One region of the Mesorhizobium sp. BR1-1-3 genome, then DNA from elsewhere that is predicted to be linked to it. Evidence: riboswitches for the same ligand, from Rfam matches in the RefSeq annotation. Region 1 holds a riboswitch; the other holds the start of a gene.
What was found. A riboswitch is a leader RNA that binds a small molecule or an ion and turns the genes downstream of it on or off. The one in region 1 is predicted to bind S-adenosylmethionine.

Region 1 (3,890 bases):
GACAGACGCCTTGGTCGAGCCGACATCGGTGAGGATCGCGCCCGGCTTCAGCGCCGGCGCGATTTCCTCGGCAACCGCGCCGGACGATCCAACCGGCACCGAAATGATGACCAGGTCGGCATCGCGGACAGCTTCTCTCGCATCGGTGCTATAGCTATCGCCCAGCCCAAGCTCCTCGGCCCGTGCCAGCGTCGCCGCACTGCGGGTCGAGATGGATACGTGGCGGGCGAGGCCCTCGCGGCGGATGACGCGGGCCAGCGACGAGCCGATCAGGCCGATGCCGACCAGAGCGATCTTTTCAAACATCGGTGATGTCATGGTTTCTAGCTTTTCAGGAATGTCGTGAGAGCGGCGACAACGCCGCGATTGGCCTCTTCGGTACCGACGGTCATGCGCAGCGCGTTGGGAAAGCCATAGCCCGAAACGCGCCGCAATATATAGCCGCGCGCCGTCAGATAGTCGTCCGCCGCCGCTGCCGAATGTTTCTGGTCCTCGGGAAAATGAATGAGGATGAAATTGCCGACGCTGGGCGTCACCCGCAACCCAAGCTTTGTGAATTCCGCACTCAGCCAGGCCAGCCAGGTCTCGTTGTGCGCCACGCTGCGCTCGACATGGGCGCGATCGCGAATGGCGGCGATGCCGGCCTCGATCGCCGTCGCATTGACGTTGAAGGGGCCGCGCACGCGGTTGATGGCGTCGACGATGTGCATCGGCGCATACATCCAGCCGATCCGCGCGCCGCCGAGGCCGATCTTGGAGAAGGTCCGGGTCATCACCACGTTCTCTGCGCTGCCGACCAGTTCGATGCCGGCCTCATAGTCGTTGCGGCGAACATATTCGGCATAGGCCGCGTCGAGCACCAGAAGCACGTGCCTGGGCAGACCGGCATGCAGCCGGCGCACCTCCTGGAACGGCACATAGGTGCCGGTCGGATTGTTGGGATTGGCGAGGAACACGATCTTGGTACGCGGCGTGACGGCGGCCAGGATGGCGTCGATATCGGCGCGCTCGTCTGTTTCCTTGATCGTCACCGGAACGGCGCCCGCCGACTGGATGTAGATCTTGTAGACCATGAAGGCGTGTTCGGTGATGACGGCCTCGTCGCCGGGCGCCAGATAGGTCTGCGCCAGCAGGCCGAGGATCTCGTCGGAGCCGTTGGAGCAGATGATGTTCTGCGGGTTGAGGCCATGCACCTCGGCGATCGCTTCGCGCAGCCGCCTGGCGGTGCCATCTGGATAGACGTCAAGCTTTCCGGCAATCTCGCGCGCGGCTTCGATCGCCTTCGGTGAGGGCCCGAGCGGGTTCTCGTTGGAGGACAGCTTGTGGACCTTGGCGACGCCGGCAGGCGCCGTGCTCTTGCCCGGCACATAGGCGTCTATGTCCATGATGCCCGCGCGCGGGGTTGGACGTGCCTGGTCCGGTGTCTGGCTCATGTCGCAAAATCCGTCGAGAACGCTTCCTGAGGGAAGCCGCAGCGGAAATACAAGCCGTGGCCTGCAATGTCGAGAGGCGACAGCCTCCCGCCCAAGGCAGGCCGTTGACGCCGGCGCGCCACAGCCCTAGAAGGGGAGCGAACTTCCGTGGTGATTTGGCCGGTCGGCTTGCAGCCACGTTAAACAACTTGCTAAAGGGCCGTTTGCATCCTGTAACCGGCTTTGCGACCGCAATGCCGGTTTTTTGTTGTCCGCGCCGGCCGGACACCCGTATCGGCATCGACTTTCGACGAGTGCGATGCGTGGGCTCAAAGTGTGAGATGGATGTCATGGCCGTTCTGCGTGCCCGCAAAACCAACAACGAGATCGACCAACCGTCGAGCCCGGTTTTGCGTTTTGGATCCGACAAGCCGCTCAAGCTGGACGCCGGCACGCTGCTGTCACCGTTCCAGATCGCCTACCAGACCTATGGCACGCTGAACGATGCCCGCTCCAACGCCATCCTCGTCTGCCATGCGCTGACCGGAGACCAGCACGTCGCCAGCACCAATCCGGTGACCGGCAAGCCTGGCTGGTGGGAAGTGCTGATCGGCCCCGGCAAGATCATCGACACCAATCGTTTCTTCGTCATCTGCTCCAACGTCATCGGCGGTTGCCTTGGCTCCACCGGCCCGGCTTCGACCAATCCGGCCACCGGCAAGCCGTATGGGCTCGACCTGCCGATCATCACCATCCGCGACATGGTGCGGGCGCAACAGATGCTGATCGACCATTTCGGCATCGAGAAACTGTTTTGCGTGCTCGGCGGCTCGATGGGCGGCATGCAGGTGCTGGAATGGGCGTCGAGCTATCCGGAGCGCGTCTTCTCGGCGCTGCCGATCGCCACCGGCGCGCGCCATTCCTCGCAGAACATCGCCTTTCATGAGGTTGGCCGGCAGGCTGTTATGGCCGATCCGGACTGGCATGGCGGCAAATATTTCGAGCACGGCAAACGCCCGGAAAAGGGCCTGGCGGTAGCGCGCATGGCCGCCCACATCACTTACCTGTCGGAAGCCGCCCTGCACCGCAAGTTCGGCCGCAATCTGCAGGATCGCGAAGCGCTGACCTTCGGCTTCGACGCCGACTTCCAGATCGAAAGCTATCTTCGGCACCAGGGCATGACCTTCGTCGATCGCTTCGACGCCAATTCCTACCTCTACATGACGCGGTCGATGGACTATTTCGACCTCGCCGCAGACCATGGCGGCCGGTTGGCCGATGCCTTCGCCGGCACGAAAACCCGCTTCTGCTTGGTGTCGTTCACCTCGGATTGGCTGTTCCCGACCGAGGAGAGCCGCTCGATCGTGCATGCGCTCAACGCCGCCGGCGCATCGGTATCCTTCGTCGAGATCGAGACCGACCGTGGCCACGACGCATTCCTGCTCGACGAGCCGGAACTGTTTGCCGCCATTAACGGCTTCATCGGCTCGGCCGCCCGGGCGAGAGGGCTCAGCGCATGACCCGGAAAAATTGCAGGCTTTTCGGATCGGGATCATGCGCCAGGCGGGAGGCGAAGCCATGAGCGTCAACCGCGACCAGCGCGTCGACCTCGAAGTCGTCGCCAACCTCATCCCGCCACAGTCGCGCGTGCTCGATGTCGGCTCGGGCGACGGCTCGCTGCTCGAGCTGCTGCAGGACACCAAGCAGGTCGACGGCCGCGGACTCGAGCTGTCGCAGCGCGGCGTCAACGAATGTGTGGCGCGCGGCCTCTCGGTCATCCAGGGCGATGCCGACAAGGATCTCGAATTCTATCCCGACAAGGGCTTTGACTTCGTCGTCCTGTCGCAGACGCTGCAGGCCACCCGCAATCCCAAGCTGGTGCTGGACGAACTGCTCAGGATCGGCAACCGCGCCATCGTCTCCTTCCCCAATTTCGGCCATTGGCGTGTGCGCCTGTCGCTGTTCCTCAACGGCCGCATGCCGGTGACCAAGGACCTGCCCTATTCCTGGTACGACACGCCCAACATCCACTTCTGCACCATCCGCGATTTCGTCAATCTGTGCGACGAACTCGGCGCGACAGTCGAGAAGGCAACCGCCCTCGACGCCGCCGGCCAGAAGATCGGCCTGTCGATGCCGTGGTGGTTCTGGAACTTCTTCGGCCAGCAGGCAGTGTTCTTGCTGAAACGGTAATTTCCTCACCGATCAAAGACCCGACTCGCCAAGCAACAGTGTGTTTGGCGCCGAGCAAAGTCGCCCTGTATGACGATCGCGAACCAGTGTAAATGGCGTCGACTGTTTGACAGCGGGCTAGTGCGGCTATAGCCACACTGACGGCTCGGGGGGGCAAAAAATGGTCGAAGAACGCGCAACTTATTCACTCGTCGTCGAAATGGAGAATGCAAAATCGATCGACTGGGGCGAGATCGGCGTTGGGATGAAGGCCTTGGCTCGGGAAATCTCATCGGTTTCAGCAAC
Region 2 (3,890 bases), on a different contig from region 1:
CTCCTACCTGGCCTTCAGCGCCTGCGCGATGTCCTCGAGCAGATCGTCGGCATCCTCCAGGCCAACCGACAGCCTGAGCGTGCCCGGCCCGATGCCGAGCTCGGCGCGCGCCTCGTCGCTGAGATTTTTGTGCGTCGTCGTCGCCGGGTGGGTGATCAGGCTCTTGGCGTCACCGAGATTGTTGGAGATCAGGACGATGTCGAGCGCGTTCTGCAAGGCGAAGGCCGCCTGCTTGCCGCCCTTGACGTCCAGGCAGATCAGCGTCGAGCCGCCCGACATCTGCTTCTTGACGATGTCGGCCTGCGGATGGTCGGCGCGGCCGGGATAGATGACGCGCGCGATTTCCGGCCGTTCGGCCAGAAAATCCGCGATCCGGCCGGCACTTTCCGTCTGCTGGCGTACGCGCAGCGGCAGCGTTTCCAGGCCCTTCAGCAGCGTCCAGGCGTTGAAAGGCGAAAGGCTTGGGCCGGTATGGCGGAAATAGTCGTGCAGGTTCTCGTCGATCCACTTCTTGTCCGACAGGATGACGCCGCCGAGACAGCGCCCCTGGCCGTCTATGTGCTTGGTCGCCGAATAGACGACGATATGGGCGCCGAGCTGCAAGGGCTTCTGCTGCAGGGGCGTGGCGAAGACATTGTCGACGATCAGCCTGGCGCCGATCGAATTGGCAAGCGAAGCGACAGCGGCGATATCGACCACTTCCAGCGTCGGATTGGTCGGGCTTTCCAGGAAGAACAGCTTGGTGTTCGGCTTGACCGCCTTTTCCCAGTTGGCGATGTCGGTGCCGTCGACCAGCGTCGCCTCGATGCCGTATCTCGGCGCCAGCGTCTCGACCACCCAGCGGCAGGAGCCGAACAGCGCGCGTGCCGCCACGATATGGTCGCCGGCCTTGGCGCTGCACAGAAGGGCGGCCGTTACCGCCGCCATGCCGGACGCGGTGGCGCGCGCGTCTTCCGCACCTTCCAGCGCGCACATGCGCTTCTCGAACATGTCGACGGTCGGATTGGCGTAGCGCGAATAGATGAAACCCGGCTCTTCGCCCTTGAAACGGGCTTCGGCGGCTTGCGCCGTTTCGTAGACATAGCCTTGGGTGAGATAGATCGCTTCTGACGTTTCGCCGAAACCGGAACGCAGCGTTCCGCTGTGCACGAGTGCCGTCTGAGGCTTCCAGTTGCGCTTCTTGGTGCTCATCGCTTTTCTTCCAGACACAAAAAAACCGGCCGCGAAAGTCGCAACCGGTCCATACGGCCTTGCGGCCCGACGGTCCTTTAGCGACTTGTTTAACGTGGCTGCAAGCCGACCGGCCAAATCACCACGGGATAACGACCCTTTAGACCCGCACCGCGCTTGCGTCAATTGCCGGCTTCATTAAGAGGTTTGTACCAAGCAGGAGTGGAGCCTTGCGGCAGACAGGCATTCTTCCCGACCAGGACATATCGGCGCTGCTCCAGTCCGGCGCGCTGAAGTCGGCGCGTGCGCTCGACACCGACCAGATCCAGCCGGCCAGCCTCGATCTCAGGCTCGGCGACAAGGCCTGGCGGGTGCGCGCCTCCTTCCTGCCCGGCCCCAATCACAAGGTCTCGGAAAAGCTCGACCGGCTGCAGCTGCACGAGATCAATCTGGCCGAGGGCGCGGTGCTGGAGACCGGCTGCGTCTACATCGTGCCCCTGCTTGAAAGCCTGGCGCTGCCGGCGGACATTTCAGCCTCGGCCAATCCGAAGAGTTCGACCGGGCGGCTCGACATCTTCACCCGCGTCATGACCGATCGCGGCCACGAGTTCGACAAGATCGCGGCCGGCTATCATGGCCCGCTCTTTCTGGAAGTCAGCCCGCGCACCTTCCCGATCGTCGTCCGCACCGGGTCGCGCCTGTCGCAGATCCGTTTCCGCATCGGCAATGCGCTGCTCTCGGAAGCCGAGTTGCACGACCTGCATCGCACGCAGATGCTGGTCGCCACCGAGCCGCCGAACATTTCCGGCGGCGGCATCGCGCTGTCGATCGACCTCAACGGCGATCAAAGCGGCTTGGTCGGCTATCGCGGCAAGCATCACACCGGCCTCGTCGATGTCGACAAGCGCGCGGCCCAGGAAGTCGTCGACTTCTGGGAACCGATCCACAAGAGCGGCGCCGGCGAACTGGTGCTCGACCCCGATGAATTCTACATCCTCGTCAGCCAGGAGGCGGTGCATGTGCCGCCGCTCTACGCCGCCGAGATGACGCCCTTCGATCCGCTGGTCGGCGAATTCCGCGTCCATTATGCCGGCTTCTTCGATCCGGGCTTCGGCCATTCCGCATCCGGCGGCACCGGCAGCCGGGCGGTGCTGGAAGTGCGCAGCCATGAAGTGCCGTTCATCCTCGACCACGGCCAGATCGTCGGCCGGCTGGTCTACGAGCATATGCTGAAGCGGCCGCAGGCACTCTACGGTACCGATCTCGGCTCCAACTACCAGGCGCAGGGCCTGAAGCTGTCCAAGCATTTCCGCGCCGCGCGCTGACCCTCATTGCCCCAAGGCAAAATACTTGCCTGTACCGGCTCGCCATGCTTGGCTGCCTTGCCGCCCGTCAAGCTGGCGGCGTTCAAGGGGAACCAAGAAAATGCGATTTTCGAAATGGGTCATATCGGCGGCGGGCGCTGCCATGCTGGCAACACTGGCCGGCTCTCTGTCGGTGCAGGCAGCCGAAAAAATCAAGATCGGCACCGAGGGCGCCTATCCGCCGTTCAACACCATTACCGCCGACGGCAAGGTCGAAGGCTTCGACATCGACATCGCCAATGCGCTGTGCGCGCAGATGAAGGTCGAATGCGAGATCGTTACCCAGGACTGGGACGGCATCATTCCCGCTTTGCAGGCCAAGAAATTCGACGCCATCATCGCCTCGATGAGCATCACCGAAGAGCGCAAGAAGCAGGTCGCCTTCACCAACAAATATTATACGACACCGCTGGCTCTGGTGGCGCCGAAGGACACCGATCTCACCTCGACCGAACCGGCGGCCCTTGCCGGCAAGACGGTCGGTGCCCAGGCTTCGACCACGCAGGCCGACTATGCCCAGAATGAATATGGCAAGGCGGGCGCGGAGGCCAAACTCTATCCCACCCAGGAAGAGGCGATCACCGACCTGACCAACGGTCGTCTTGACGCCGTGATCTCGGACAAGTTCGTGCTGATGGATTGGCTGAAGAAGGCAAGCGACGGCTGCTGCAAGCTGGTCGGCGACGTCAAGGGCACCGAGACCCAGGCCGGCATCGCCGTGCGCCTGGACGACACGGCCCTGCGCGACAAGCTCAACGCGGCCATCGACGCGATCGTTGCCGACGGCACCTACAAGAAGATCCAGGCCAAGTATTTCGACTTCGATATTTATTGAGGCAGAGGCGCCTTTTCCTTCTCCCCTTGTGGGAGAAGGTGTCGCCGGAGGCGACGGATGAGGGGTGTTCCAGGGAACGCCAACGTCTCACTCCGCTGGAACACCCCTCATCCGTCTCGGCGCTAACGCGCCGATCCACCTCCCACTTGGGGAGAAGGAAAAGGCGCGCTCTCAAAGCGCCTTCACAGCCACCTTCACCGGCTGCTCGATCTCGAGCGGGTTGCGCAGCGGCAGGCCGAAATCCCCGGCCTCGATCTCGAAGACATCGCCGGCCTCGGTCGTGATGCCGTCGGCGAAGGACAGCGTCGCCGTGCCGAACATGTGCACATGCACGTCACCCGGCTGGCGGAAGGCCGCGTATTTGAAATGATGATGTTCGAGATTGGCGATGGTGTGCGACATGTTCGCTTCGCCGGACAGGAACGGCTTTTCCCACAGCACCTCGCTGTCGCGCACGATGCGCGAGGTGCCGCGGATGTCGGACGGCAGCTCGCCGATCAGGATCTCCGGCCCGAACGAGG

Region 2: another riboswitch for S-adenosylmethionine. It lies ahead of LB559_RS09585 (O-succinylhomoserine sulfhydrylase); the one in region 1 lies ahead of metX (homoserine O-acetyltransferase MetX).

What each region holds. Positions count from the first base shown of each region.
Region 1 covers NZ_JAIUIC010000006.1:123,709-127,598, forward strand. Annotated here, with positions in the region: gene LB559_RS15420 (prephenate/arogenate dehydrogenase family protein) at 1-318, opposite strand, end outside; gene hisC (histidinol-phosphate transaminase) at 324-1,433, opposite strand; SAM riboswitch at 1,571-1,648, shown strand; gene metX (homoserine O-acetyltransferase MetX) at 1,763-2,932, shown strand; gene metW (methionine biosynthesis protein MetW) at 2,991-3,605, shown strand; gene LB559_RS15440 (glycosyltransferase family 2 protein) at 3,766-3,890, shown strand, end outside.
Region 2 covers NZ_JAIUIC010000003.1:474,858-478,747, forward strand. Annotated here, with positions in the region: gene LB559_RS09585 (O-succinylhomoserine sulfhydrylase) at 4-1,191, opposite strand; SAM riboswitch at 1,249-1,326, opposite strand; gene LB559_RS09590 (2'-deoxycytidine 5'-triphosphate deaminase) at 1,401-2,495, shown strand; gene LB559_RS09595 (ABC transporter substrate-binding protein) at 2,596-3,369, shown strand; gene araD1 (AraD1 family protein) at 3,541-3,890, opposite strand, start outside.